4 regions of the Paenibacillus sp. J22P90 genome follow, and region 3 is predicted to be linked to each of the others. Evidence: riboswitches for the same ligand, from Rfam matches in the RefSeq annotation. Region 3 holds a riboswitch; each other region holds the start of a gene.
The links. A riboswitch is a leader RNA that binds a small molecule or an ion and turns the genes downstream of it on or off. The one in region 3 is predicted to bind cyclic di-AMP.
Positions count from the first base shown of each region.

Region 1: linked by a shared signal. The riboswitch ahead of AC58UX_RS26395 (stalk domain-containing protein) and the one ahead of AC58UX_RS26835 (ABC transporter ATP-binding protein) in region 3 are both predicted to bind cyclic di-AMP.
Region 2: linked by a shared signal. The riboswitch ahead of AC58UX_RS31455 (resuscitation-promoting factor) and the one ahead of AC58UX_RS26835 (ABC transporter ATP-binding protein) in region 3 are both predicted to bind cyclic di-AMP.
Region 4: linked by a shared signal. The riboswitch ahead of AC58UX_RS12860 (APC family permease) and the one ahead of AC58UX_RS26835 (ABC transporter ATP-binding protein) in region 3 are both predicted to bind cyclic di-AMP.

Region 1 is NZ_JCAUAY010000009.1:200,710-208,540, forward strand. It holds gene AC58UX_RS26380 (sensor histidine kinase) at 1-702, opposite strand, end outside; gene liaF (cell wall-active antibiotics response protein LiaF) at 804-1,466, opposite strand; gene AC58UX_RS26390 (PspA/IM30 family protein) at 1,597-2,223, opposite strand; cyclic di-AMP (ydaO/yuaA leader) riboswitch at 2,435-2,587, shown strand; gene AC58UX_RS26395 (stalk domain-containing protein) at 2,593-3,384, shown strand; gene AC58UX_RS26400 (YjcZ family sporulation protein) at 3,540-3,638, shown strand; gene AC58UX_RS26405 (molybdopterin molybdotransferase MoeA) at 4,215-5,537, opposite strand; gene moaA (GTP 3',8-cyclase MoaA) at 5,567-6,571, opposite strand; gene mobA (molybdenum cofactor guanylyltransferase) at 6,656-7,273, opposite strand; gene AC58UX_RS26420 (MOSC domain-containing protein) at 7,273-7,831, opposite strand, start outside.
Region 2 is NZ_JCAUAY010000017.1:42,957-50,787, reverse strand. It holds gene AC58UX_RS31470 (TatD family hydrolase) at 1-314, shown strand, start outside; gene AC58UX_RS31465 (ABC transporter permease) at 297-1,547, opposite strand; gene AC58UX_RS31460 (ABC transporter ATP-binding protein) at 1,544-2,287, opposite strand; cyclic di-AMP (ydaO/yuaA leader) riboswitch at 2,571-2,764, shown strand; gene AC58UX_RS31455 (resuscitation-promoting factor) at 3,047-4,186, shown strand; gene rnmV (ribonuclease M5) at 4,344-4,877, shown strand; gene rsmA (16S rRNA (adenine(1518)-N(6)/adenine(1519)-N(6))-dimethyltransferase RsmA) at 4,937-5,845, shown strand; gene yabG (sporulation peptidase YabG) at 5,901-6,782, shown strand; gene veg (biofilm formation stimulator Veg) at 7,103-7,378, shown strand; partial or broken gene AC58UX_RS31430 (small, acid-soluble spore protein, alpha/beta type) at 7,565-7,732, shown strand.
Region 3 is NZ_JCAUAY010000010.1:70,753-78,583, reverse strand. It holds gene AC58UX_RS26850 (5'-nucleotidase C-terminal domain-containing protein) at 203-2,353, shown strand; gene AC58UX_RS26845 (DUF2705 family protein) at 2,440-3,234, opposite strand; gene AC58UX_RS26840 (ABC transporter permease subunit) at 3,261-4,058, opposite strand; gene AC58UX_RS26835 (ABC transporter ATP-binding protein) at 4,065-4,949, opposite strand; cyclic di-AMP (ydaO/yuaA leader) riboswitch at 5,067-5,232, opposite strand; gene AC58UX_RS26830 (AraC family transcriptional regulator) at 5,403-6,233, opposite strand; gene AC58UX_RS26825 (beta-galactosidase) at 6,376-7,831, shown strand, end outside.
Region 4 is NZ_JCAUAY010000003.1:580,581-588,411, forward strand. It holds gene AC58UX_RS12845 (polysaccharide deacetylase family protein) at 1-583, opposite strand, end outside; gene AC58UX_RS12850 (polysaccharide deacetylase family protein) at 669-1,637, opposite strand; gene AC58UX_RS12855 (YqkE family protein) at 1,649-1,909, opposite strand; gene AC58UX_RS12860 (APC family permease) at 1,955-3,790, opposite strand; cyclic di-AMP (ydaO/yuaA leader) riboswitch at 3,891-4,044, opposite strand; gene AC58UX_RS12865 (GNAT family N-acetyltransferase) at 4,279-4,725, opposite strand; gene AC58UX_RS12870 (MFS transporter) at 4,881-6,323, shown strand; gene AC58UX_RS12875 (NAD(P)/FAD-dependent oxidoreductase) at 6,397-7,626, opposite strand; gene AC58UX_RS12880 (EcsC family protein) at 7,813-7,831, opposite strand, start outside.

The DNA.
Region 1 (7,831 bases), on a different contig from region 3:
AGCCAGCTCTTTCAATAGTTCAACGAGTCCCTCGGACAATCGTTTTCCTTCGAGATGGATCGGCCGCAGGTGCAGTAATAAGGCTCTCATTTCCGATTGTGCAACGGAAGCCATCTCTTCAATCAGATGGATTTGCCGCTTCGCTTTCTCAAAATCCTTATCTAACGTACGACCTACAGCTGTTGCTGTCATCGAAATCGCAAACAATTGCTGGCTTACCGCATCATGCAACTCGCGTGCCAACCGCTGGCGCTCTTCAATTACCGCTGACAGCTTGGCTTTCTCTGTAAGCTCAGCGTTGCTGTTCGATAATCGTTGAAGAGAAGTCACCTGCTCTTCCCATCGCTTCATAATACGGCCGAGTTGTTCGCCTAAACGCCCAATTTCATCATCGTCTCCGTTATGGAAGTCCACTCGCGCAAACGTGCCTTTTTCTAATAAAATCATCGTTTCCATCATCGGCTCAAGTCTGCGCGTAACCTTCGAGCTGTTCCAGTAACCGAAAACCGCTCCGATCACACCGAGAATCAACAAAGCCATGAACGAGAATTTGACCCCCTGCTGCCAGCTGGTAAAGGGTTCAATCAAATTCCTTGAATACAAAAAATATAGCATAGCGCCGAAAACAGCGAAGCTAAAGAGGATTGATTCCCCCATGCTTCGCCATATCATATTCGTTAATCGTCGTTTGTAGCCGTCCACTTGGTGAGGAACCCCCCTTAAATAAATGAAAGCACGCTCCCTAAGGAAGGTCTCATGTCTCATTTATTAAGAAATATAGCTAGTTTTTTATATGGGAAACCTTACAATACTTTAACCTTGATATCTCCTACGATGTAAGAGAGAACTAGTTTCACGCGATGGTCGCAATACGCATAATTCTCCGATTGCCATACCACTTTGTTCATCACACCTGCTTCGCGTTGTTCAGCGACATGAAGCTGACCGAACATGACGGAAGATGTAACGGAAACGCCGATATCATCAGGTACTTTAATATCAATATCTCCGATAACGCCCTGAAGGATGACTGTCGTTTCTTTTTGTTCTAGGATGGCCAGCGAGAGATCAATGTACGTTTCTCCCACCAAGTACCACGTTGATGTATTTCTTAGAATCCACGGCTCTCTGCCGAGGCGTATGCTATCTACAATCTTTTGCTTCTGTGTGTAGGTCTCGTCTTTATGAACCTGTTTGGATCGAATGAAAAATAAACCTAATGAAATCAACACAACCGAGATCACAATGGTGAGATGATCACCAAATAAAATGACGGCGCCAATCCCGATTAGCACATATCCCTTACGCTCTTTCCGCGAATGAACACGATGAACGCCCAGCAGAATGAGGAAAACAGCGAGAATGGGAAAAAAGCCAACGGTATGTTCCAGAAGCAAAAAAACACCGGCTCCAATCAGCACAAGCGCTGTATTCCGGCTGCGGTTATTTTTCGTTTCTTCTCCCATCGATGCACCTCCTCTGGCTGCCAATTCTCTTTCGTTCATACGTTTCCTAGCATACCATAAGAATGGACGACCTCCAAGCAGCAAATCCTTATCCCGCAAGGCTTTGCTTCGATGGAGGTCACGATCCTGGCTATTTTCTGTTGCGCGGGTCGTGCGGGTCATGTGGGTTGTACTGATTGTGCTGGTCGCGCGCGCGCTGCTCCTGCTGCCAATCCTGCTGCAGCTTGCTGCGCAGCGAGCGCAGCTCGTGCTGAAGGTTGCCTCCGGCTTCCTTCAGCGTCTCCCTCGACAGGCGGCCCGCTACGCGGAGCCCCTGCAGCGCCTCCCGGCCGAGCTCGCGGCCGGTCATCTCGAGCTCGCGCCATGTGTCGCGAGCTTCTTTGCTGTGCAGCCCGCCGCTCGGCTGCACGCCCTCGGCTGCGTGCCCGGCACGCAGCTCGCGCAGTTCCTCTGCGATCGCCAGGCACAAGTCCTGGCTGCTCGCGTACTGCGCGCGGTAGTGCTCAGCTGCGGCTTCCTCGCGCAGCTTCTCTTGCAGGGCGAGCCGCGCGAGATCCTCTTCGCCGGCGCGCATCGCCAGCTCGGCTTGCTCGCCGCGCAGCTTCGCCATCTCTTCCGCTCGCGCGATGTAGCTGCGTAGCGTAATCGTTGCCTGAAGCGCGTCGTCGTAGCGCTCCTCCAGCCTTGCTATGGCACCGTCCATATAGGCGCCTGGGTTTGTTTTCCCGATGGTCTCCTGCCAGACGGTTTCTGCCATTTTGCCTATACGATCAAATATATTAGTAGGATCAATTTCCCGATTCTTATTATTCATGTCAATCGCCCCTCATCGCTTCATCATACTCCTATCGTAGCTCAATTACAGGAAGTCTAAAACCGACTATCGACTGTTTTTGAACCTAGACCTAAGTCCAGTATTATTCGCTTACCCATAATTTGGTCGTTGTTCGAGCCTACCTGCAGTGATAAAATATTTGAAGCCGAGTCTGGTGCATAAATTAGGCACTGGTACGGGGGACGAAATACTTGGGGTGAATATTTGCTTCAGCTTGGAGCAGACTAGGGAGAACCTTCTTCCCGAACCCGTCAACTAACCTCGAAGGCTCATTGAAGGAGGATATACGAATTGAATAAGCTTACCAAAGGGCTAACTAGCCTTGCTGTGTCACTAGCAGTATTGGCAGGGGGCTTTCTTTCCCCATTTTCCGTGCAAGCAGCAGAGATGAAAGTGAAAGTGCAAGTCAATGATGACCTGATTCATTTTCCTGATGCACAGCCATTTCTGGATGGCAACCAAACGACCCAAGTTCCGCTTCGGTTCGTAACCGAGAAGCTAGGATATACCGTGAACTGGCAAAAAGACGGAAATCAAATCAAAGTAACCCTAAATAACGACAAACATACGATTTCCTTGGTATCCGGTCAAAAAGAAGCCAGCATCGACAACGAACCTGTTGTCCTAGATGGAGCTTCCCAATTTCAAAATGGACGCGTTTATGTGCCTCTTCGTTTTCTTTCAACAGCCGCAGGAATTCCTGTAAAATGGGATGCCAGCAGCAATCTAGCGATCCTAAGCAAAGATGGCGGCAATCATGCGCCAGACTATGAAATTTTTGAATCTACCGCTTATTCAGCAGATCCTTCCGAAAATGGCGGTTACGGAGCCTTTGATTACATGGGCAACCCCCTTGCGATCGGCACCGTTGCTGTTGATCCAAACGTTATTCCACTAGGCACTAAGCTTTATATTGAAGGTTATTCGTATAGCGGTCTTCCTACTGGGGGCATGTACGTGTATGCGACGGATACCGGTGGAGCTATTAAAGGAAACCGAATGGATATCTTCATCCCAGGTTCAAGAAAATCCCTACGAAGCTTTGGCATTCAAAAAATTAAAGTGTATCACCTGCCAAATTAAATAAAGAAGCTGCCTTGAGAAATTTCTCAAGCGCAGCTTTTTGTCGTAGGTGAATGTTCCCATGAAAAGAGGGCATTCGTCCAATCACCGGGGCTCCCGCCTTCATATGATATATAGTGTTTAACCCATATTAATTAAAAACCGGAGGGGATACTATGTCAGCTGTAGTTGGAACGCCAGGATACGGAAATTCTGTGGGCGTAATTCTTGTTCTTTATGTGTTGTTGGTCATCATTCTTGCTACTTTCTACTAGGACTTATACCCCAACTCGCTTTATACAAATAGCCCGCCTGTTAAAGCTCTTTAGAGCTTTGGCAGGTGGGTTTTATTTCGTGAGCAGCTGGGACGGGTCTAGGGAGCCTAGCAGGAACGAGGCTAGGGAGCCGCGGCTTGCGAGTTTAAGCTCCTTTCCTCTTCCCGTTCCCACTTTAGTCCAAATTTACCGAACTAATCCCCCCATCCGCACCATCTTTTCTCGATTAGTCCTACCTAAATAACCGAACTAAATCGCCAATAACAACCCACTCGCCTGAAAAACCGGGAAATAGATCGGCAGAATCGAACTATTTCCCAATTTTAGATTGAAGTCCCCAATTTAGTTCGGATAAATCGAACTAACGGCAGTTTCTACCTATCTACTCCCACCGCCCCCTTCAGCCTCCAAACCTTAGCTACTCAACAAAAAAAGCCACAAGTAACCTCCTATCAGAAGGTTACTTGTGGCGCCAATCGTTCGATAATATATCATTTATAATTCCACGTAAAAAGTAAAAGTCCACTTTGTTATCTCGTTGCTGTTTCGTTGTTATCTCTCACTACTATCTCTACATCATCTAGTCCCATAAACCTTCACACAATCCCCGCGCCGAAAACCCTGTCCACCTGCTGGCAACCAAATCAAGCAATCCGCATCTTTGATCGACACCATGATGCTCGACTTATCAATACCTGCTGGTTTGACCCATAGGGTACCTGCTTCGATGCGCGTTGTCCCACGAATATAACGTGGATAGGCAGAGGGTTTATCGTATGGAACATCCAAAAAGGCTGTAAACTCTTCCGCCACAGGATGCTGGTTGCCCAACATCGCGTGAATGACAGGCTTAGCAAAAAGCTCGAATCCAACAAACGATGCTCCCGGATTACCGGACAGCGCTAGTAGCAGCTTTCCTCGCCATAGTGCAGCACTCGTTGGCGTACCTGGTCGCATCGCTACTTTATTAAAAAGTAACTTTCCGTCGAATCGACCGAATAGATCAACAAGGACATCGTAATCGCCAACAGAGACGCCGCCTGACGTTAGAATAAGATCGACATCAACCATCACGGCCTCCAGTGAAGCCTCCACCTGCTGAGGATCATCCGATAGTGCCGGCATGATTAGAGCTGATCCCCCAATAGCTTCCACTTGAGCCGCCAGCATGTAGCTGTTACTGTTGCGTATTTTACCTGGTTGGAGTTCCTGTTCGACATGTAGAAGCTCTGATCCCGTTGAAAAAATAGCCACCCTAGGCTTTCGGTACACCTCAACCTCTGCGAATCCGAAAGTCGCCAAAATCGCGGCTTCCCCTGGACCAATCCGAGTTCCTCGTGCGATCACGAGCTCTCCGCGGGCAACTTCACCTGCAATTGGCGTAATATTACTCGCCGCTTGCACATTCTTCTTAATCCTCACCTTGGCGTCGTCAGTTGACAAGGAATCCGTCATCTCCAGCATCACTACGGCATCTGCACCATCCGGAACCGGAGCTCCCGTCATAATCCGCGCGGCAGTTCCTATCCGAATCGTCTGCTGAGGCATCGTACCGCTTGGAATTCTCTCGATCACATGAAGAACAGTCGGAGCATCCGGCGTCGCCTCAGCGATATCCTGGGAGCGAACCGCATACCCATCCACACCCGATCTGCGAAAATGCGGTACAGCATGATCCGCATAAATGTCCTTCGCTAATCGTCTGCCAAAGGACGCCTGCAGCGAAACAATCTCCGTTTCCATGGGTTTAACGTACCCAAAAAGTGCAGCACGCGCCTCCTCAACGGATACAACGTGACGGCCAAACCTTAGGCTCATTTCGCTATTACCTTGCTTCCCATGGTTCATCTCGCTGTTACCTTGCTTCCGATGCTTGATTTCGCTATTCGCTTGCTTCACGTGCTTCCGATGCCTCCCATGCCCTCTAGCTAGCCGCCGATTTGCGACATTCTACGAACAGTTGGTGTATGCGACTGTTCCTCATTCATCAAAGCCTGAGCCATCTCATGATTTTGTGGTTTGATATCCAGCGCACGGAAGAACAAATCTTCCACCGCAGCATCATCACCGATATATTTTCGCACATTAAATTCATCCGACCAATATAAACATGGCTTGATATTCCCATCTGCCGTCAGTCGCAGTCGATTGCAGGTTTCACAGAAGTGATCGCTGATCGGATGAATCAGACCGAAAGAACCTAATGCACCCTCAATGCGATAGTTTTGTGCAGGGCCATTACCATAAACCGCGTCGGAAGCTTTCGCCTCCCAGCCCATTTCCTTGCAACGTTCTAGAACTGTCGTAAGCGAAAGGTAACGGCTTTTCCAATCCTCATCTTGATGACCGATCGGCATATATTCTATAAATCGCACCTGAATCGGGCGATCAATCGTCATTTGTAAAAAATCAGCGATTTCATCATCGTTAATGCCTTTCATTAACACAACATTCAGCTTAATCGGCGTAATGCCTACACGATAAGCTTCTTCAATAGCGGCCAATACGCGCCGAATATCCCCGCCACGCGTGATCAATGAGAAACGATCCGCTTTTAGTGAATCCAAGCTAATATTGACACGCGTTAACCCTGCTGCTCGAAGCTTTTCAGCCCGCGATGCAAAGTAAATCCCATTCGTCGTTAAGGCTATATCTTCAATGCCCGGAATCTGTGATAGCATGCCGATTAGCTGCTCTAGGTTTCTACGTACCAGTGGCTCTCCGCCGGTTAATCGCAATTTGCGAACACCAAGTCCAGCTAATACACGGACGATCTCTGTTATTTCCTCAAAAGTTAACAACTTCTCATCCGGCTCAAATTCCATGCCTTCTTCCGGCATACAATATACACAACGCAAATTACAACGATCTGTCACTGAGATGCGCAGGTAATCATGCATCCGCCCAAAACGATCCATTAGCAGTTTTGGCATAGGTGTTCACCTTCTCTCTCTGTCCATTATGGCATATTTTCTGACAAAATCCTAGATTTCATAGCATTTTCCCAAAAAAACCAACTATAATGATAGATTATCTAACATCATTTCATATTCTTCTGGTGTATTAATATTCGTCGCAAAATTTGTACGGAGTCCGCGTTCCTCGAAATCATCCGTCCCCATGGACTGCCAATCCAGATGCTCAAGCAGCCCCATCAAGCGATAGTTTTGTTGTTGCAGCAGCAGTTCGGCCTCAGGCCCAACTTCTCTGGCATAAACTCCATGAAGGGGATGCAGACGACCTTCTAACTCTGGAATAACCGCATCCACGTTAGACTCTCGGCATAGCTCTACCATCACTTTAGCGGCATCTGCAGAGATGAACGGCATATCGCAGCCGACAATCCATAAATGAGACGCAAGTGCGACGCGGGAGGCAACATGAATACCGCTCAAAGGGCCTTTTTGAATATAGTGGTCGCTAACACACTGCACGTTTATCCCCTCTGCTTCTGCAAGCAAAAGTAATGGCTGTAAGACCTCTATTTCATTCGTTACCACAATGATTTGCTCACACGCGCGGGACATTTCCTTCATTTGTCTTACAAGTATAGCTTCCCCCTGAACAGGCAAAAGAGCCTTAACCTTTCCCCCCATACGGCGATTCAAGCCTCCAGCCAAAATAACGCCCGTCATCATGCCTCAAGCTCCGCCAATCGCTTCTGAAAAGATTTTGTCCAGCTGGCAGATAACGCATTTGCGGTAAGCACTCTTTTAACCCCTTCAAGATTATTCTTATCGTGATACTTGATCTGATTAGCGAACGCAACCGTCACACCCGCTTCATCTCTAGCAACCAGTCTCATCTGTGAACCTGGCGAGATGACTCCCTCTTTTAACACTCGAAAATAATACCCCGTAAAGCCAGTTTCTTGCACCTTTAAGGTGGCTTCTGGCCAATCCATGCGCTTTGCTAGCTTATGACAAGGCTGTCTGGGCTGCGACACTTGAACGATAACCTCATCAATGGCAAACGTATCCCCAATACACAGCTCATGCTCCTGCAGACCGCGAATCGTGAGATTTTCACCAAAGGTTGCGGCTTCAAGCTTATGACCCCTAATATTTTCCCAGTAAGCATAGTGCTCTTCGGGATATACACAGATCGCTTTATCGACACCCCCGTGAACCGTCAGGTCAGCCTGCCCGTCCCCGTCTATTTGCATCTTTGATACAAACAAAGAGGAGCTGACC
Region 2 (7,831 bases), on a different contig from region 3:
TGCATTGCTTCTCGGGAAGCTGGGAAACGGCTAAGCAGTGTCTGGATATGAACTTCCATATTTCCTTTGGAGGCCCAGTTACATTTAAAAATGCCGTGCAACCGAAAGAGGTGTTGGCACAGGTGCCATTGGACCGTCTCTTAATCGAAACGGATGCTCCGTATTTAACGCCCCATCCTTTCCGCGGTAAGCGCAATGAAACCAGCTATGTTCGCTTAGTGGCAGAGACTGCCGCGGAAATTCGGGGAATGACGCTGGAAGAGTTAGCTGAAATTACAACGAACAATGCAATTCGGTTACTCGGCCTCAAGTAACGCGTTTTTCTTGAACTTCCGGCGTAGAACGACCCCGCACGCGAAAGAAATGAAGGCTAGGCCAAGCAGTGGAACTAGGAGATATAGAACTGGCGTTCCGATCATAAAAGGAATCGTCAGAATGACAAGCTCAACTGTCAGGGTTAACCAGATGATATAGGCTAAGGAACCTGCCTTGGCCTGAGATTCCAGAGGATACATATCGAGCCAGAACGTATAGCGGTGCGCACGCTCCAGAGACGTGAGCTGAACCATCGAAATGACAAGCGCGAGGAAAAGAATAACGCTCTTGGCTGTAACGGAATCGGATACGGCAATGGCTAGAACGCCAATGATCGTTAAACGAAGAACAATGGCGAATAGCTCAGTGCGTAGCAATGTCTTCATATATAAGTAGAGAAACGCCGAATCCTGTCGAAAGGGAATCATTCGAGTAAGCCCGCTGATCCAACCTCGGCGGGCTATTCGCGTTGGTAGCTGAGGGACATCTACGAACCAATTAAAGAAGGCGTAGAGTCTAGCTTGCTGTTGTTTCTCTCTGGCAATCAGGTAGTCCCATCCGATCACATATTTAGCAGTGGAACGGAAGGCAAGCAGCCAAACGAATACGAGAACTAGCGCTGCTAGACTGGCCCATAAGCTGCTGTAGTGAAATTGGATCGCAATGAGCGCAAGCGATGCTGCCCAGCGAAAGCTGACCGAGATGATTCTTGTTCGTTCTGCGGCAAATCGTCCTTCCTGCCAGCTCGCTAGCAGGTTTGCTATTTTTAATAGAAGTAATAGAGCTAGCATGAGTAAAAACGGTTGTGCATCGCTGCCTAAACAGTGATTATAAAGCGGCAGCAGTGTGACCCAAGCAAGGAATAACCACGAACCCTGAAGTGAAAAGCTGTACAGGAAGCTGCTGCGAAAATAGGTGCCCATTTCATGTTCAATTCGCAATAGAAACATCCGATCTGCGCTGCGGGTCAGTGTTCGTATGGGGCTCGAAGTGATGAGTGGAACGAGCACGAGCAGAACGATCCAAAGGTAGGGATAATCTGTCGGAAGATGCTGTAACTTTTTTGCATAATAATAGGAAAAAACGATGACAAGAAACAACAAAAAGCCGATAAAGTTACTGCGTGCAGCGTACTGCCAATACCCCATTGATTCCTTCATATAATGGTTGAAACGCTGCTTCCATAATGCATGTGTGTTAAATGCAGATGTAGTATCGGTCACGTGACTCATACCATTTCTCCTTGGACGAGCTTATAGAAGATGTCATCTAATGAAGCTTGAGGCAGCTCGGTTTGTGCGCGTAATTCGACTAAATCTCCCTGTGCCACCATATGCCCCTTGTGGAGAATGACATAGTTATCGCAATATTTTTCAATCGTAGACAAAATGTGTGAAGAAATGAGAAATGATGCGCCTTTTTGCTTCATTTTTACCATGAGTTCGAGCAAGGAGCGAATCGCTAACGGGTCGAGTCCGAGAAACGGCTCATCGATGATATATAGATTGGGCTCGATCAAGAACGCGTTCATGATCATGACCTTTTGCTTCATCCCTTTGGATAAATGACTGGCAAAGCTATTCAGCTTGTCCTTCATTTGGAACTGCTCTAATAGAGACTTGGAGCGTATCTCGTAATCCTCCTTGGAAATGCCGTAGGCCATCGCTGTTAGCTCCAGGTGTTCGCGGATCGTAAGCTCTTCGTACAACTCCGGACTTTCAGGTACATAAGCATATGTCGCTCGGTAGGGGATTGGATTTTCGGCTAGTGTTAAGCCGTTAATGCGAATGGACCCTTTTTGCGGTTGAAGCAGCCCGAGAATATTTTTGATGGTCGTACTTTTACCTGCCCCATTGAGTCCGATTAACCCCATCATTTCACCTTGGCGGATCGAAAAGGTAAGGTCATGAAGTACGGGCTTATTGGGTAAATAACCACCGAATAAAGCGTTTACCTGTAAGATGGGACCCATCTCAATTGCCTCCCTAAATAGCAAATTATTGGTATTTATTGCATGAATACTTCCAGAATCATTATAAACAAAATTGCATTTTTAGCCTAGTTTTGGTCATTATATACTGAAAAATCGAGTTTACGTACGTTAAAGTTAGATACATGTAGATATAAGTGGGTTATATGTGATAAATAAACGAAATTTAAGCGATTTAGCCCTTTTTAACGGGTGTTAATCCCTTTACAGGTTGAGATTAACAGCGTAATATACTTTTCATAATAACTTAATATCCAATTTGCCAATTTTCCATTCGCTGAGTTCCAAATGTGGAAACGGGGGAACCACTGCAAGCTTAATTAGCATTCCGATGCCGTTAAGTAAGCAGAGAGTAACAGGGGTGAATCATGGACGTCAAACAAGCAGTTTGCGTCTACGTAGGGCGACTCTCACGTCCGAATCCGTCAGCTAACCTCGTAAGCGTAAGAGAGGTAACGATTGTCGTGCGTGCTATTTGTATTTCACTATGCAAACTAAGCCAGCGAGAAGAGTCCTCTTCTTGCTGGCTTTTTGTCCTCATAAAAGGGTTTTACACAGATCAGATGACATAAAATGACCCGGAATTCATAGGATGTTGATAGGTAAAAGGGGGGGACGAACCAGATTCAGCAAGCAACAAAGCTGATGATGGAGCGTGTTAAGTTAAACTAAAAACCTTAGTCGCGTCAAATTTAATCATGCTGTAACCTGGCGGCGAGGCTTTGAAGGAGGACCGAAGAAGTGGGCAGTATCTCAATTAGCGAGACCCATGTAAAACGATCATCCAGCATGTCCTTCGCATTGCGATGGAAGCATGAAAACTTGCGTTTGATTTTAAGCCTAGCTATAATCTCAATCGCAATGACTTTCATGTTTTTGGTGTTGTTGTACGGAACGGCTACCAAGAGCGTATCCGTGGTTGTGAATGGACAAGAAACTGTTGTGCACACGAAGCAATGGGTCCTGCAACGCCTACTGGATGAACAAGCCATAACGATTGGTGAACACGATGAAATTTCAGCTGCACTCACGACCAAGCTCAAGGGTGGAGACAAAATTGTCATCGAGCATGCCTCACCAATTCAATTGACTGCTGATGGAAAGACCACCACTGTTTACACAACTGCAAGAACGGTAGAAAGTGCATTGCAACGTTTAAATATTGCACTTGGGGAGAACGATCGCATCACTCCCGAACCGACGGCCGCACTTGGCACAGGCGATGAAATCAAGATCGTCCGTGTGACCAAAGAGACGGAGGAAGTCTCTGAACCGATCGCATTTGAGACAGAGAAAAAGAATGACGCATCTTTACTTAAAGGGAAAGAGCAAGTTGTCCAAGAAGGTAAAGAAGGCGTTCTGGTGAAGAAGAAAGAAAAGACTTTCGAGGACGGAGTTTTAGTCGCGGAAGCAGTTGTGGGTGAAGCAGTACAAACAGAAAGTGTTAAAAAAGTAGTATCGGTAGGCACGAAAAATCCGGTCGTTGTTCTCTCCGCCTCTTCACCGAGTGTGGATGAGGTATCCAAGAACGGTGTAACCTTCGGCTACAAGCAAATTCTCAAAAACGTGAAGCTCACTGCGTATTCAGCGGATGTAGCATCTACAGGTAAAGCTGCAGGTGCATCAGGGTATGGTAAAACCTACACAGGCACTACCGTAACTGAAGGTCGTACGATTGCAGTTGACCCGAAGGTGATTCCACTCGGTTGGTGGGTCTACATTGAAGGTATTGGTTTCCGACGTGCCGAGGATATTGGCAGTGGCGTGAAAGGCCAAATGATCGATGTATACTACGAAGATCATGCTTATGCGAATAAATTCGGAACGAAACAAGGGTACACGGTGTATGTCGTTGGCCCAACAAAACCGTCCCAAAACTAGCGTGTAAACGGTAGGTGGGTCGGGAACACTAGATCATACACGTAGCTTGGCATATGCCTGCGCGAAAGAAGAGGAGACCCCTCTTCTTTTTCTGCGTACTAGGGTATTAGGGTATTAAGGTATTAAGGTATTAGGGTATTAAGGAAGGGAACCGCAGATGATAAAAGAGATGATCGTTGTGGAAGGCAAAGACGATACAGCTGCCATCAGGCGGGCTGTGGAGGCGGATACGATTGAAACAGGCGGCTCCGCCATCGGACAAGCCGTACTCAAGCGGATTGCGTTGGCCCAGCAGCGTAGAGGCGTCATCATTTTTACGGATCCGGATCACGCAGGTGAGCGGATTCGCAAGATCGTGGCAGCCAAGGTCCCTGGCTGCAAGCACGCCTTCATCACGCAGGAGCAAGCTGCGTATAAGGGTGACATTGGCGTCGAGAACGCGACGCCGGAGACGATCCGCCAGGCGCTGCAGAGCCTGCGGACAGAGTACAACGCAGCGGTCTCGCAGCTGACGATGGAGGATTTGATCGCAGCTGGCCTCATCGTCCATCCGGATGCGGCGGCTCGCCGCTTGGCAGTTGGCAACGCGCTGGGCATTGGGTATTGCAACGGCAAGCAATTTTATAAGCGCTGCGCGATGTTTCAGATTTCGCGCGAGGAATTCGAGGCGGCGCTGGAGCATTTGAATTGAATCGTGAATTTCACGAGAACTTACAATAACGAGAACCTATAGATAACGAGGTCTATCCTATGACAATATCCGGACAAGAAGTGATTGTAACCGCAGAGGATGTAGCCACACCGAGTAAAACGAAGCAAATTATTAAGAAAAATGGTCTTGTGCTGAAGAAAAGCTTAGGCCAGAACTTCTTGATTGACCAAAATATTTTGAGCAAAATCGTCATGGCCGCTGAGCTTGGCCCTACGAAAGCTGCGCTTGAGATCGGCCCCGGCATCGGCGCGCTCACACAACAGCTAGCCAAGCTCGCTGGACGCGTGCTGGCTGTCGAGATCGATCAGCGTCTACTGCCCATCCTGGACGAGACGCTGGCGCCATACCCCCATACGACTGTCGTTCATGGGGATATCTTGAAGACCAACCTGCCGGAGCTGTTCCGGCAGCATTTTGAAGGCGTGGATGGCGTCAGCGTTGTCGCCAACCTGCCTTACTACATCACGACGCCGATCATTATGAAGCTTCTCGAAGAGAAGCTTCCGCTGGAGAATATCGTCGTGATGATCCAAAAAGAAGTGGCCGACCGCATGGCGGCGCGTCCAGGCACCAAGGATTACGGCAGCCTTAGCATTGCCGTGCAGTTCTACTGCGAGCCGGAGCTCGTCACGATCGTGCCTCGCACCGTCTTTGTGCCGCAGCCGAACGTCGATTCCGCCGTCATCCGACTGCGTGTGCGTCAAGCGCCGCCTGTCGAGGTGGCGGACGTGGACTTCTTCTTCGCTGTCGTCCAGGCGTCCTTCGTTCAGCGTCGCAAAACGCTTTATAACAACCTCGCGGCGAGGTTCTTTACCAAAGAGAACAAGCCTGAGCTGGAAGCTTTGCTGAACAGCGTACAGATCGAGCCTTCGCGTCGCGGTGAAACGCTTAGCATGGAAGAGTTCGCGCGCTTGTCAACGGCGCTTCGTGCGCACGGCTGCAAATAACCCGCACCAAATGCCTAGTCTTGCCATAGGATACCCCTAGGAGGGGATTTGTGCGATGAGGCAAGGAGATTATGTAACTCGTATTTCCTATGGCGGAGACGTCGTGTTTAAAATTGAACGAATTGAGCATCTCAAGGCGATTCTGCGAGGTGTTGATTTTAGGCTGCTAGCGGATGCGCCGCTTTCGGACCTGACAAAAACGAGTTTTAAGGAGGACGTGGATCATCCGCGATCGAGTTCTCCTGAGTTTCGTGAGTCGTTGCGTCGGTTAGCGGTATCCCAGGTGCAGCTGCAGGAGAAGAATCAGCAAGCCATCAACCTTAAACAAAAGCCTCAAACGAATCATAATAGTTATTTTGAGGTGCCGGGCAGGGTGCTTCATCTGGACGGCGATCCAAGCTATCTGCGCAAATGTATGCAGCTCTACGGCGAATTACGTGTGCCGGCAGAGGGTTTTTTCGTTCCTGAGGTGCAAATGGCGGAGGCGCTGCAAAGACTGCTTCCTCAATATAAACCGGATATTGTCGTTATCACGGGTCATGATGGCATTTTGAAAAATCGGCAAAGCGTTAGCCCGAGCAATCTGTCGAGCTACAAAAACTCGCAGAACTTTGTGAATGCGGTGCGAGCGGCCAGGCAATATGAGAGGAATCGTGATTCCTTAATCATTGTGGCAGGCGCTTGTCAGTCGCATTTTGAAGCGTTACTACGGGCTGGGGCTAATTTCGCAAGTTCACCTGCTCGTATTCTCATTCACGCTCTAGATCCGCTGTGCATCGCAGCCAAGCTGTCCTATACTCCGACAAGGGAAACGATTTCGATGTTGGATATTATGGATTTGACGGTGACGGGCTTAGAAGGCTTAGGTGGGGTGGAGACGCGTGGCAGCTATCGGATGGGTGTTCCTGGTATTCAACACACAGAGGAGTCTGTATAGCTGGTCTGAGCGCTTCTGAATGAGGGATGAATTATGGACTGCGGAAATAACATAGAAGAACACTTGCTTGTCATTCAATCCGCGGAGGAGGGTGGCAGAGAAGTGTTCTTTTTTTTGTATTGAAAACAAGAAGTTTCTCCTTAACTGGAAAAGTGTGAATAATTTGCGAACTTTGGTGACAACCTGAAAGAAGGAGAAATCGGAAAATGCGCAAAAATGCCGTTGACAACGGGATTGGGGTGCTGATATAATATTTGCCCTCATTTGACATGAGGGGTTGTATGGGTTATAATTGACAAGGAAAGAGGTGGTAGTTGACAATGGCAAAAAATGCGCTATTGGAAATCAAACGCAGTTTGGAACCCCATGTTGGGCAGAAGATCATGTTGAGAGCGAATGGTGGCCGTCGTAAGACTGTCGAGCGTTCTGGTGTTTTAGAAGAAACCTACCCTTCTGTGTTTATTGTGAAATTAGATCAAGAATCCCATGCCTTCAAACGAGTGTCATACAGCTACGCCGATATCCTCACTGAGTCCGTCGAAGTTACGGTATGCAACGATGATGGCCAGGTTCGCATTACTTACATACAGCATTAGCTTAATAGCGTTTCGATATGGACAGACCCTTGTGGTCTGTTTTTGCTTTGTAGAAATGTTTGTTTGAGGGTCCTCGAGATGGTGCATGGACTAACAGCGGTAGGGCATACTAATCGAAATCGTCATCAATCACTGCTTATGATGGTTGCAGAGTTCAATTTGCGAAAATGATAAGGAGGATTCGGAATGAGTCGAAGAAGAAGTGTCATGTCGGAAAGCTTCAAATATGAATTGGCGAAGGATCTTGGATTTTATGATGTCGTGCAGCGTGAAGGCTGGTCCGGTATTCGCACCAAGGATGCGGGGAATATGGTGAAGCGGGCAATTCAAATTGCCGAGCAGCATCTGGCTCAGCAGCATGTTTCCTCTCAGGCTAACACCCAGGCGGCCTCGTATACCAACCGTCAGCCGGCGTCGAATTATCCCCCTTATGGCTACCAGCAGTCAGGGCAA
Region 3 (7,831 bases):
GGGTCCTATAATGAATAATTATTGAAGCAAAATGTCAATATTGTCAAACACATAGAGTAGATGGAAGTTAAAGGGACTTCATTTGTAATTTACTAAAACAATTAATAATTTCTTTACTTCTCAAAATCTAGCATTCCCTTTATACTAATAGATGGGTTTATTAACCAACGTTCTATTCATATATAGGAGGAATTGTTAACACATGAAAAAAACATTCACTACTCGCCTCACTGCGCTCGCGCTTGTAACCGTTCTCACTAGCTCTTTCGCTAGCAGTCTAGCATTTGCCGAAACAGCCGCACCTTCTTCTCCCGTTTCAATGAAATCAGATATGCGTCTTGCCATCGATAACGGCGTTGTAGAGGGCTACGGGGATACAGACTATCGTGGTGCTAATGCTGCTACTCGCGCTGAAGTGGTCACTATGATTAACCGAGCTGCGAAGCTGCAAAGTGCAGATGCTGGTTCTGTTGCGTTCACGGACCTTGCGACTTGGCAAAAACAAGCGGTTGCGAATGCCGTTGCAGCGAAACTCATTAGCGGCTTTGCTGATGGTACGTTTGATCCGAATGCTGCCGTGACTCGTCAAGAGCTTGCAGAATTAATCGTTAAAGTCGTAACTGGCGGCCAACTGCCACAAGTGAATGAGAATGTGTTGAACTACTTCAAAGACTCTTCGTCCATCGCGAAAGAATCCCGCCCATATGTTGCCTATGCTGTCATTAGCGGAATTTTCACACCTACCCTCGACGGTAACTTCAACCCTACTGCTGAAGTAACGCGTGATGAAGTAGCTAAGGCGCTTAAGCCTATTTTATTTAAAGTGGTTGATATTTTAACAACCAATGATATTCACGGTAAAATTGAAGTCGGCTTCGACAAAAAACGTAATCAAGGTCAAGGCGGTATCGAGACACTTGGCGGTATCGTGTCCGATTTCCGTGCTGTCAATCCCAAAGGAACAGTCGTTGTTGACGGCGGTGACGCTTGGCAAGGTACGCTGATTTCCAATACAACGAATGGCCAATCCGTAATGGATACGATGGCGCAAGTGCAATACGATGCTGCGGCAATCGGAAATCATGAGTTTGACTTCGGCCGTGACGTTCTGATCGACAATATTAAGAAAGCTAAATTCCCTATTCTCGGGGCTAATATTATCGATGATCAAACAGGTAAACGCGTTGACTGGACACAGCCCTATGTCATTGTTGAAAAAGATGGCCTAAAAATCGGCATCATCGGCTTCGCAACGCCACAAACGACGACAACGACGAAATCAACAAACATTAAAGGTCTTTCCTTCGTAAATCCAGTTCCTTTGGCGAAAGAATTGTCAGATGAGCTTCGCGCGAAAGGCGTCGATATCATCATGGTTACTTCCCACCTACCTGGAGAGCAAAACCAAAAGTCTGCTGAAATCATTAGTGAGCTTGCTGATCTGGCAAAAGGTACTGGCAATGGCACCCTAGATGCCATTGTTGGCGGTCATTCCCACATGCGTGTTGCCGGTATTGTGAATGGCATTCCTGTTGTTGAAGCTCAAAGCTGGCTATATGCGGTTGGACACATTCAACTGTTTGTAGACAAAACTACAAAGCAAGTCGTTTCCTCCAATGCAAGCTTGTTAGAAACATATACAAACCTAACGACAGCTGACGCGAAAATTCAGCAAGCCGTTGAAGAATATAAAGCCAAGATTTCGGCGAAATCGGGCGAAGTAGAAGTCGTAGTTGCTGAGCCGCTAAATCGTAAATCTTTCCGTTTTGCTACGAATGGCGGGGCTGACCGCGATGGCGCAACACAGTTAGGAAACAGTATCACGGATGCTATGCGCGCTTCTGAGAAATCCGATATAGCGTTCACGAATATTGGCGGTATTCGCACGGATATCGACAAAGGCGAGCTAACCTATGGTGAAATGTTCGAAGTACTTCCTTTTGGCAATTACAACGTAACAGGGACAATGACTGCTGCACAAATTAAAAAAGCACTCGAAGTTACGGACAAGTACACAAGTCTCCCAGCTATTCAATTCTCAGGTTTGAAAGTTGAATGGGATAACACAAAGCCACTTGGTGAGAAATATTCCAAAATCACTTTAGTAGATGGCACTCCGATCTATGTCGATGGCAAGTTTAATACAGACCGTACATTCAAAGTGACAACCAATGATTTCATGGCTACTGGCAGTGGCGATGGTTTTACGGTTTTTGGTGAAGTAAAGGATTGGAAAGATGGCGCCATCATGCTAGATGCATGGGTGAATCACGTTAATTCCCTGAAAGCCGCTGGTAAAGAGTTATCTGTCCAAGACGATGGTCGCGATGTGCGTTTGGATTTGAAGAAATAAGCTATCATAATCATTATTCATCTCATTAATGAAGAAAGACCTTTACCGCATCCAACTATGGATAGGGTGAAAGGTCTTTTTTAACTCTATACGTGCAAATCCCGCTTCTTAAAAGAAACATAAGTAACAACCGTTAGCACAGCAATGACGACTGCCGAAATAATCACATACACGGCATCAAATCCACCGCCATACATGATATTTTTTGCCTCATAATATTTAAACGGGGTTACATATTTCAAAAATGCCAGCTTCTCATTAAAATCAATGGCAATTGATAAAATGAACGTGATGAGCATGATGCCTGTTGCAAGCGAGGCCGCCTTTTTGGAATTTTTATTAACGGCTGCAATAGCGGTACCAATGACCAGAAAAAGCAGCTGCAAAATAAACATACCCAGCATGACGATCGAGATGTCACCATTGACAGCCTCGCCTTTACTGTAAGCCCCAACAATCAACATACTCGAAATCCATGACACGAGATTAAAAATAAGGATGTTCACAAAAGCGCTCAGCAGCTTCCAACTGATGATTTGATTCCTGGACAATGGCTTCACGAATAAAAACTCAGCCGTCTTATCCCGCTCTTCCTTCGCGATAATGTTGGCCCCAAGCATTGCCGCATGGATCGTAGCCATCAACAAGAAATATAGAACCAGGATGCCGAAATAGCCGCTAGCTTTTGATAAATCTAACGCACCACCACCCATGATGACTTGGAGGGACTTTGGCATTTCTGCCATTAGATCATTAATCTGTCCGTTGGCTGCCGTTGCTTGATACTTATTCATACCACTGGCCACTAGAAAAATAAGCCCTAAGCTCCAGAAAATCATCGATTTCCGATACGTTTTCAGTTCTCTCCAAAAAATATTCACTAGCTGTTCCCCCCTCTCACCCGCAGTTATACGGCATGAACATCCTTTTTCGTATAGATGAAGTAGCTGGCTGCAATCGAAACGATGATAATCGCGATGGCCGCAATGACATAAGAGGCTTCATAACTGGCATGCGCGAGCATGTATTTCCCACTAAAATATTTAAATGGCGAGAAATATCGTTTGGCTCCCTCCCCATCTACGGCAACGATCATTCCGATTACGAAAAAGGCAAACACCGTACCAAGACTGACGGATAAGACGGCTTTTATTTTAGAAAACACGACTGAAACAATGAATCCAATAGCTAGAAACATCAGCTGGATAAACAGTAATGTGAATGAAATCAATAGAAATACGTTCACATCAAAATCAACCGTTTTGACTTGAAGCGCCATTAGATAGGCTGCAATGATATAGATCACACAGGTTATTATTAATGAAACAACTGCCGCTAATAGCTTGGAAGTCAATATTTTCGTCCGTGTGACGGGCTTCGTAAGAAGAAAGTCTGCGGTTTTCTCACGAACCTCTTTGGAGAGTATTGACGTTCCCAAAACCATGGCTTGAATGGCTCCGCAAAGCGTAATGTACATAAAGATATACATATAGAACCCAAGTAAGGTACCAAACGTTTCAATTTGAATACCTAGCGCTTTCCTGACACCTTCTGGATACCCCTCTAATATCTTGGAGAATTCAGCAAAATCCTTAGAGACCGAAGGAAAAAGGGATAAGAATAAGACGATGACAGCAATTAAGGAGCACGTCCACGTGATCGTAGATTTCCGGTAAGCTCGCAATTCATGAAGGAATATATTCATTCCGTGTTAAGCCTCCTTCTCGTAGTAGTGCATAAAGATCTCCTCTAGATCAGGCTCTTCGATCCACAGATTTTCGATTTCTATCTCCGCAATTTTTCGCATCACTTGATTAATGTTGCCTTTAAATAAGAAGCTGGTTGTCTGTCCTTGGACATCAATGTTATTGACCCCGGTCATTTTGAAAAAATGAGGGTCGAGCGCTTGCGCCGTGTCAATTTTGAACCGCTTGAAATTGTTTTCTTTTAACGTGCTGATTTTCTCAACCGTCACAATCCTGCCTTCCTTAATAATCGCGACACGATCGCATAATCTCTGTACTTCACTCAAAATGTGAGAGGAAAAAAGAATCGTTGCTCCCCTTTTATTCTGTTGTTCGAGCAATTCGAAAAACTTTTGCTGCATGAGCGGATCCAGTCCGCTTGTCGGCTCATCCAGGATGATGAGCTTCGGATCGTGCAGCAGCCCTTGGACAATGCCCACCTTCTTTTTGTTGCCCAAAGATAGATCATCGATTTTTTTCGTAACATCCAAATTCATAATTTCGGCTAACTCATGGATTCGTTTCGTGCAATCTTTCTTGTAAAAGCTAGCCGAATACTTGAGCAGGTCGATCACTTTCATGTTGTCATAGTAAAAAACTTCCGACGGCAAGTAGCCGATTTCCTTCTTAATTTCAGGCGCAAACTGGATGCAGTCTTTTCCGAAAATTTTGGCACTGCCGCTCGTTGGAAAAATCAGAGACAGCAGCGTTCGAATCGTGGTTGATTTCCCTGCCCCATTCGGTCCAATAAACCCAAAAATCTCCCCTTCTTCGATTGTAAAACTAACATCCGTAATACCTCTTGCATTCCCATAGGTTTTGGTCAAATTATTGATTTCAATAGCATGCATAGTATAGCCTCCTTGTAGCATTTATGTAACTTTTTGGGTTGATGGCATGCAAAAAGAAGCCCTAAGAGCAGAGAATCTCTACTCTCGGACTTCTTGATCATAACGAAGGCGAGGGTGCGGTTCTCTCTCAATGCACTTACGAGGTTAGCTGTCGGATTCGGACTTGAGAGCGTCCTACCTAATGCTTGTGAGCATCAGGATTCACCCCATGAAACCATGTGTTGCTTGAATGGCTTCGGTTGGTTCCCCCGTTTCCCAATTGGGAATTAAGTGGTTTCTTTTTACAAAAAATCAACTTGTCGTAATGAATCTTACGCCGATCTTTATCGAATGTAAAACGTGTATTCGCCTTTAATTATTGCAGATTTGACTTTGGCAGTCGATGAAAGCGCATTCATAGTAGAGTGACGTTGATTATCCCCTACTTTTCTGCTTATTAGTGCTTCTTAGGAATTAAGCATTATACAGCCGCCGATACTCCTGTGGCGTCAGTCCGGTATGCTCACGGAAACGCGCAATAAAGTAGCTGCTCTGGGAAAAACCAATATGCTCGGCCACTTGTTTAATTGTCCATTCGGTAGACATGAGCAGCTGCTTAGCTACAACAAGACGAGATTCAAATAGCCACACCATCGGGGTCCGCCCCATTACTTCGTGAAACATCCGGCTAAAATAATAAGTACTGAAGCCTGCCTGCTCGGCCATCTGCAAAAGCGTTAGTGGCATCGTGCAGTGCATACGAATGTATTCCGCAACCTCTCTCATTCGAGCACGCTTATCCAGTATTGTCACTGTTCCATGCGTCTCCGCACGTAAGGCAAGCTCAGCAAGCAGTTCATAGAGTTTTACGGCCAATTGCACCTCGTTCCCATCATGAGGCGATGCCAGCTCCAATAATCCCTCAGTCAGTTGTGTGAGCTTAGCTAAATCACTATACGTAAACAACCACACAGCTGAAGTGCCTTGATCGTTCAACAGCCTGTCGAGTCCCTCACCTGCAAGATGTACCCAGAATACTTGCCAGGGATCGTTCGGATCTGCCCGATACTCCTGCTCAAGACCCGCCCCGTAATAGAAGCCTTGTCCTGCTTCTAGACAAAATTCCTTCCCGTTTGCTTTAATATAGCCTTTACCGCTTAACACGATATGCAAATTGGCTTGTTGCAACTGCCCCTTAAACCGCCGCTCCTGATGTTCGGGGAATTTCGCATATTGGCCAATCATATCCGGATACACCGTGTAGTGTTTGTACATTGGCTCCGGTAATACATAGTGAATTTTCATGTGTCCTCCAAAACGCAAGAATCTGATACATGGGGCAAAATGTTAATATATACATAATATTATAAAGAAATATAATGAGTACATAAAGGATTTTAAATAACAATAAATTACTATGTCAATAGAAATGAGGATGTTGTTACTTATGGAAAAGACCATTCCAGGCGACAAATTTGATCTAGGCGTGTGCTACTACCCTGAGCATTGGGCGGAGCAACTATGGGCAGATGACTATAGGAGAATGCGGGAAATCGGCTTCACCATCGTGCGAATGGGTGAGTTTGCATGGAATATTTTTGAACCTGAAGAAGGGGTTTATGCCTTTGATCTATTCGACCGCGCGATTGACCTTGCTCACGAACATGGGCTGAAGGTCATTCTCGGCACTCCGACGGCAACTCCTCCCGCTTGGATGAGCTATAAATACCCAGAAATTCTGAATGCTACCTATGAAGGTGTGCAGTTTCAGCATGGGGTGAGACGTCACTACAATTACAGCAGCTCTGTTTATCGCGACTATTGCGCGAAGATTACCGAAGCTATGGCAACTCATTATGCGAACCACCCTGGCGTCGTAGGCTGGCAAATCGACAACGAGCTTAACTGCGAGGTAAATGTCTTCTATGCGGAGGCAGATCATGCCGCGTTTCGGAAGTGGGTACAGGAGAAGTATGGTACCTTGGACGCTTTGAACCAGGCATGGGGTGCCGTCTTCTGGAATCAGAGCTATTCGGATTGGGAGCAAGTGCACTTAACTCGCCCTGCGCCTAGTAAATCCGCTAACCCTCATCAAGCACTGGACGAAAAGCGATTTATCTCGGATAACACCATATCCTTCGCTCGTTTGCAGGCAGACATCTTGCGTGAGCTAGCACCAACTCAGTGGATCACAACTAACGGCATGTTTGGTCATCTAGATAGCCATGCCATGACGGATGAACTGCTGGATTTCTTCTCTTTCGACTCGTATCCGAACTTCTCAACCATTTGGAGCGATGCCGATCGGGAGAATCCACTCATGGACCGCAGCAATTCCAACCAGCTCACCAAGGTACGTTCGATCTCCCCCACTTTCTGCATTATGGAACAGCAATCAGGCCCTGGCGGTTGGGTGAACCGGATGGGACAACCTGCACCTAAACCAGGCCAAATGCGATTGTGGACTTATCAGTCTGTTGCTCATGGGGCGGATATGGTTCTGTTCTTCAGATGGCGAACGGCAACTTTTGGCACGGAGATTTATTGGCATGGCATCAACGATTACCATAACCGTTCCAACCGAAGGGTTGCCGAAGCCGCAACAATTGGCCGAGAATTAGGGAAAATCGGGGAGGTTATTGCTGGATCTCGTTTCACAGCGGAAGTGGCCATTTTACACGATTATGATAATGAATGGGATGGCGAACTTGACCTCTATCATGGTCCTCTAACAGGCGAGAGTGAATACAGCTGGGGGAAAGCTCTACAGTTCAGCCATATTCCTTACGATTATTTATATGTACAGAACAAGACTATCCTAGATGACCTTACTCGTTATAAAGTACTCATCTACCCGCATCCAGCCATTATGTCAGAGGAAACGGCTGAGCTGCTGAAGCAGT
Region 4 (7,831 bases), on a different contig from region 3:
CAATAAATTTGGTAGCAGGGAAACCTACGCTAAGTAATTCCGGATACGCATAGGTATAAAAAGATTCATAACCATCATCAAACGTGATTAAAACCGCATTTTGAGGAACCTGAGCTCCATCCTTCATGAAATGAAGAAAATGCTCCATGGAGATGACGTTGTAATCTTCTTTTTTCAATCTTTGCAAGTGACTTCTAAAACGTTTAGGGGATATGGTAATCCCGTTTTCCTTTTCATCAATGTGATGATAGGTCAGAACAATGACTTTATCTTTATAATGAACCTTTTGTTTACTATAATCGACTTGATTAAAATTGAGCGCATTGACTTGACGCTGATAGGGTTGTTGCGTTTCTAGTTCCAGTTGTTGTTGTACTTGTTGTACGACTTGTTCTTCTTGTTTTACTTCCTGTAGAACCGCTTCCTCAATAGAAGGAACAGGATGTTCTTCAACCACTACTTGCTCTGGTGTTATTGTCTGATCCAGGGACTTTGGTGATATCATTGGCCATAGAGCCAAGAGACCATAGATAACGCAAGAAGCTAATAGAACAGTAAACGCCAAATTCGTTGGATTTTCCAATTTTAGTCTATTCATGCTGCAACAACCCCGTAGATGAGAATATATAAATTAGGAAGATAGTACCACGAAAGCGCTTTCTTGTAAACTATTTATTACGGGATACTAGTTCTATAGAAGCAAGCTGTACAAAACTGAATCCTGCCTTACGCAGCTCCGGTATCGCTTTGATGACGCCTTCGGCGGTATCCTTCTCTGGATGGTTCATATGAGCGAGAACGATGGCTCCATTTTGGGCCTTTATCAGCGCCTTATACACCTGCTCCGTGTTGTAGGTTGCGCCTGCATCGCCGAGCACATTGTAGCCTGCAATATCGAAGCCTAGGTCATGAACCACAGACGCTGCAACTTCATCATAGAAGGCTGTACCTGAGCGGAAAAATAAAGGACGTTTCCCCGTCAGCTTTTCAATCTGATCAGCATTGTCCTTCACTTCACGAATGACATCCGCGACATTCTTCGTTCCTGCAATACCGTATGCGGGCTTGCCTGTCACAGACAAGGGGCGATGCTCAGTTCCGTGATTTTCGATTTCAAATAAGGGATTTGATGCCAAAAAGGCAAAGGTACCCGGATTAGCAGCAATCCATCTTGCATTGATAAATAGCGTCGCTGGGATGTTTTCCTTGATCAAGTAATCGATGAGCTTCTCATCGTAACCACTGCCATCTTTGCCCCCGCAAGCATCGAAGGTCAGAGCCATGACTCGTTCCTTGGTAACGAAGTGCGTGCGCACGCCTGAGAGATTCTCGCCCCACTTCGTTGGGATGCTGGCTGCATAACGGTCGATCAGCGCCTTGTCCAGCGATGCAAAGGCCAGAACGGACGCGGGAGCTGTCGTGTCAGCACTAGGCGCAGGCGATACGTTAGTCGGTGTTTCTGCTGGTTTCGGTGTTTCTGTTGCTATTGGCGTTGGCGTTTCCATTACTGCTGGTTTTTCCGTCGCAGTTTCTGTCGCCGTCACAATTCCAGGCTCCGACGAGGCCGTTAGCGAAGTCGTAGGACTCGCACACCCTGGAAGCGCTACCAATGCAACAACAAAGAAAAGGAGGCACATCGTGCGCCCCCTCATTTGTGTTTCCGCCAGTCTAATTTGCTTTTCTCTAGCTGATAAGCAAAATCATTTTCAAGACGTTTCTCTTCTGCCTTACGAGCCGCTTCTACACGAGCTCTCTCTGCGTCCTTCTTCGCTTGCTCTTCCGCTTTCATCGCGTCAGCCTGGGCTTTGAGGCCTTCCAAAATCTCAGGACGCAGCAAGTCCTTGAGTGTTGCGGGTTTATCTTGCACGCTAGCCGCAGCTGGCGTCATTTTTGCTTTCTTTTTCACCATAATAAGGTCACCTCGTCTGCATGTTCTCCCTATTATTGTACACGTCTATTGATGTAAATGATACGGCACTGTTGCAACAACGATATCCTTGTCGGCTTGCAGCTTCGAACGGATACGCGCCGCAGACTGATTGTGGAGCAGACGGTGCCACCATTTTTTCGGCATGAATTGTGGAAGAATAACCATGATCGACTGCTTCTCCGACACGTGTGTGTCGATGCGGTCAATGAATTCGGCCAGCGGCTTCAGGATCGTTCTATACCGCGATTTGAACACAACCAGTCGAACACCCGGGTCCCAAATCTGCCACTTCTCCTGCATCGATTCTTCGTCCTCATCGGAGAAAGAAACATAGAACGCGATGACGTTAGGCGAGAGCGATTTGGCATAGTTCAGGGTTTGCTCAACAGCTTTATGAATCCCGGCCACGGGTACGATAATGACGGGTTCTTTCGTACAAACGCGGTCTTGTGTGATATCAATGCGCAGCTGGTTGGCTACATCATCGTAATGGTGACTGATTTTCGTAATTAACCAGAGAAGAATCGGTGTCACGATAATGACGATCCAAGCACCCTCGCTAAATTTTGTCACAGAGAAAATGATAAGAACTGCAAAAGAAACGATGCCGCCTAGTCCATTGATGATCAATTTCCAGACCCAACCGGCTACGCGCTCCTTTAACCATTTACGAACCAAACCTGCTTGAGCTAGTGTAAAAGATAAAAATACGCCGATCGCATACAACGGAATAAGTGCATCGGTCTTCCCTTTAAAGCCGATCAGAAGCAGACTCGCCAGCACACCAAGCGTGACGATGCCGTAATGATACGAAAGACGATCTCCACGGAAGGAGAACATACGCGGAAAGTTTTTGTCCTGAGCCATGATCGATGCCAAAATCGGAAAGCCGTTAAAGCTCGTATTGGCAGCGAGCACGAGAATAAGCATCGTAGCGATTTGCGTCGCATAATACATCACGCCACGGCCAAAAGCTTGCTCCGTCACCATCGATAGCACGGAAGTATGCCCGTTATGATCCGGGGCAATCCCGTATCCTAAGGCAATAAGGGTTACGCCCCCGAACACGATGGCCAATAGGCCGCCTAAGGAGATGAGCGTACGTTTAGCATTTTTGACAGAAGGCGTTCGGAAATGCGGGACAGCATCAGAAATTGCTTCGATTCCCGTCACGGCTGAACAACCGGAAGAGAATGCTTTGAGAAGTACGAATAACGTTAATGAGTTCGTCGCAGCACTTGGTACGAATTCAATGGCATGCGTATTGAGGGAGCCGGTCATCATATCGAAGATACCTTTCCCTACTAACAACAGGATACAAAAAATAAAAAAGTACGTTGGAATCGCAAATACGGTTCCTGATTCAGATGTACCTCGTAAATTAATCCAAACCATAATCCAAACTAGAAAGATTGTAAGTGGTACGATATACGGCACCGCCGAAGGAAAAGCCGAAGTAATCGCCTGCACACCGGCTGAGATCGAAACGGCCACGGTCAAGGTATAATCGATTAGCAGTGAGACACCAGTAAGACGTCCCCATACCATGCCTAAATTCTCTTTGGTAACCATATAAGCGCCGCCACCCATGGGGTAGGCTTCAATCACTTGTCTATAGCTCAGCACGAGCAATAAAATCAAGGCGATGATGGAAATCGCAATCGGCAAGGAGAATGCAAATGCAGCAATCCCTACCGTCGCGAGTTCTAACAGAATTTGCTCTGTCCCATACGATACAGAGGATAAGGCATCCGATGAAAGGATGGGGAGAGCTTTCCAGACGGGCATTTTCTCCGACTCAATCTCGCTCGACTTTAGCGGCTTACCAAACACAATTTTTTTTAATGAATCACTTGTCATTCGTGGTCGTTCCTCCAATAAATTGCTAATCTCAACGTTCTCATTTGAAAAATGGACGCAAAAAAACACAAGGAATGACCTTGTGTTTTAAACACATGTTCTCCTTTCTCACGATCGCTTACGAGGTTAGCTGTCGGGTTCGGGCCGCGAGAAATCTGCCCTAAAAGGTACTTACAAATCCGTACCGTTATTCACCCCATGTTACTCGTGGTTCCCCCGCTTTTCTTAAACAGAAAATTAAGCGAAATATTCAACTGTTCATGTACGTGTTGAATACTACTCTCTTCTACTCACATAGTAAAGGTGGGAATAAACGTAAAAAGCTCTCTTCCACCTCGCGATTGCTCCAATAATTCGCTTACAATTATATGATTCGTTGATTATCTTCCATTTTCGTAGGTACTCTGGGTATTTCGCAAAAATGAAGGAGGACATACCGACAATTGAAATCACGCCAGCTAATGGATGTCGGCATCCCTTATACACTTTTATACAATCGTGTAATTCACCCAATCTATGCGAGTGCCGCCCATTTTATCAAAAAACTGTTGTGCACGATAATTGTCCGGTGCTGTGATCCATGACATGTAGGCAAAGCCGTTTTCTTTGGAATACGTTTGGCACTTCCGGAATAAGTCTTCTTCTGCAGCAGTTTCCCGAAATGGTTCGAGAAAGAAGAGGTCATTCATGATCGTGATAGGACTAGCTTTCATCGAACTCCAGGCAAAATATAGCGTTGCAAAGCCAATAAGATCGCCATCTTTGACGGCTACAAACTGGATACCCCCTTGCTCCTGGAGCAAGGTGCTGATCAGTCGATGAAGATCTGCCGACTCAGGCCGCGGCTTCTTATAAAAACCTACAATATAGGCAACCATAAGCTCTGTTAATGCCTCTACATCCTTCATTTCAGCTCTTCTTATTATATGATCCATATGATTCCCCTCCATCATTTCATGAATAATAATACATATTAAAGAATAAATATTCAATTGCAAATTATTTATCCACTACCAATTCATTGACACACCGAATTCACTATGCTAAACTGTAACAAATTATATTATAGTTATAGATCGGAAGGTGTACTATGTCAAACAACGCAACCACTTCTAATATAGAAACAACGCATGATCAAACCGAGGTAAATAGCCGCTTGCGGGAAACCCCGGTCTCTTGGCTGCTCTGTTTTACTATAGTACTTGTGATCATGAACACGATGATGTTCAATCTCGCTCTACCCAAAATTGCCGTCCAGTTCGAGCTCAGCCCCTCAACGGCATCGTGGATTGTCACGGGCTATTCGATCATTTTTGCGATATCTTCAATCACCTATAGCCGTTTGTCCGACTTTGTCCCTATGCGGAGGCTCTATGTCATTGCCCTGCTTTCGCTCGGCGGCGCATCGGTCCTAGGACTTTTCACGGACAGCTTCGGACTGTTGCTGCTGACGAGACTAATTCAGGCGTCCGGCGCGGGTGCGATCCCTTCGCTCGGTATCGTTCTCGTCACTCGCTACATTCCATTATCACGTAGAGGCAGAGCCATGTCGCTCATCCTATCCGCGGCTTCATTAGGCCTAGGACTCGGTCCGGTCGCCGGCGGCTCCATCGTGCAGTATTTGGGCTGGCACTTCCTGTTCGTCATTACAGGTGTGACCCTTTTGCTTACCCCTATTTTCCTCATCCTGCTGCCAAAAGAAAAAGCAGAAAGCGGCTCGTTCGATTTCATCGGCGCTGTCCTGCTCGGAATCGGGACCACGGGTTTGCTGCTCTTCCTGACATCCAAGAGTATCGTTGCCCTCTTAGCAGGGGCAATTGCGATTGCCCTGTTCGCGCTGCGCATTCGCAAAGCTTCGCAACCGTTCGTGCTGCCCGCACTGTTCAGCGACAGACCTTATATGGCGCTTAGCGCAATTGGCGTTACCTCTTACATGATCAGCTTCGGCTTCCTGTTCTTGGCGCCGCAGATGCTTGCTCGGGTATTCGGCTTAGCGCCGCTCACTTCCGGACTCTTGCTCTTCCCAGGTGCGCTGATTGCCATGCTTGCGTCCAACCGTGTGGGGCGCATCATTGACCGATATGGCAATACCGCTTTGCTGCGCTACGTGCCATGGTTGATGCTCCTTTCAACCGTACTGCTTGCCTTAACTGCAAGCTATTCTTATTACTGGATCGCAGCGCTGTACATCTTCGTGAGTATCAGCTTTACGACACTATCCAGCGCTGTATCCAATGAGCTGTCCCGGCAATTGACTAAAGATCGCGTCGGCTCGGGCATGGGCTTATTCCAATTGCTGCAGTTTTTCAGCGGTGCCTTCGCCGTGGCGCTCTCGGGCAGTGCGCTGGTTTGGCAGAAATCACTGCCGCTTGAACGTGCTTTTGATAACCTCATCTGGGGGATGGCGGTCATTGCGTTCTTAACCATTGGCAGCTCCATCTTGTATAGCAATTATGCAAAGAAACAGCAAAAGGGGCACTCAACTTCGGAGACGGTAGGAAGAACGGCTATGCCTAAGGCTGCGGCCGAATAAATAAAAAAGCTGAAATGAGAACAGTGTTTTCTGCCACTGCCATCTCATTTCAGCTTTTTTAGTTCGTTAGACATTAATTAGGCACATGATAATTGCGGGTCGTGGACCTTTGCTTCCAAATCATTTTCTTCCAAATGAGTGGTAGGCCGCCGATGAGAAATAGATAACGGGCATCGATCATTTTTTTGATAAATAGGGCCAAACGGCCTTTCACTTTCTTTACTTTGAGTAAACCAACGGCTTCACCTCGACCCAAGGTTGCTACCGTGCCTTTAAAATCATACACAAACGGCTTCAACTCTCTGCCTCGAACTGTCTGAATCAAATTCCTAGCTGCATTATAGCCTTGTTGGACAGCAATCTGCGCATTCGCCGGATACGGCGTACCTTCTGGACTTATCACAATCGAGCAATCACCGGTAATGAAAATCTCCGGGAACTGATAGGAGCGCAGGCAGCTATCCACTTTAACCCGGCCTCGCTGAACATCGAACCCTGCTTCCTGCAGCAAGGAATTGCCGCGTATCCCTCCGGACCAGACTACCGTACCTGCGCGAATGAACTCGCCGTTGCTTAGAATGACTCCTTCTGCTGTACAAGCCTTAATGGCCGTGGATAGCTTATACTGCACCCCTTTGCGGCGCATCACTTCCATCCCATATGCGATCAAATCCTCCGGAAGCCCGGGAGGCAGCGCCGACGGAGAAGCTTCCACATTATAAATACGGACATCCGCAGGGTCGACATCATAGGTTTTACACAGAACGGGAACGCGGTCAGCTAGTTCTCCGACGAATTCCGTGCCGGTGAAGCCCGCTCCGCCAACGACGAAGGTCAAATAATCCTTGCGCTTCGGAGCCACCTTCGACTTGGCAAACATATATTCAATGTGCTGCCGAATAAAGCGGACACTATTAATGCTTTTGATGGACATCGCATATTCGTTCATACCCGGAATACCGAAGGTCTCCGTCTCACTTCCTAATCCAACCACAAGATAGTCATAGTCGAGCGTAGCCTCTTCCAGTATAATCTTTTTCTCGCTAGGCCTAATCTCTCGAACCGTCGACTTCATGAACCGAATCTTCCGTTCATCAATCAAATCGGAAATGGTTACGCGCGCGTTATCATGGTGATCTGTACCGGCAGCCGGCATATGCAGATGTGTCGTAATAAAATGATAATCATGCTTGTTGACCAGTGTGACGTCCATCTCATTTCTTTTCATCTTCTTCTGCAGCCTTATCGCTGTGACAAGTCCGCCGTAGCCTGCCCCTAGGATGACAATTCTGGGTTTATTCATTTGCCTCAACACTCCTCCGTTTGTGAAATTAATCACATATATGCTTGTGAAAATAATCACAAATTCTCGCAAGCTGAGCCGGTAACCGACTCTCTTACAGTGTATGCGCGATTTGCATCAGAAATAACTTAGAGATGTCTAATTAATGAAAATAAGGCGTGAAAGAGCTACGATCAACCGTGCCCTCTACGCCTTGGTGCTTGCG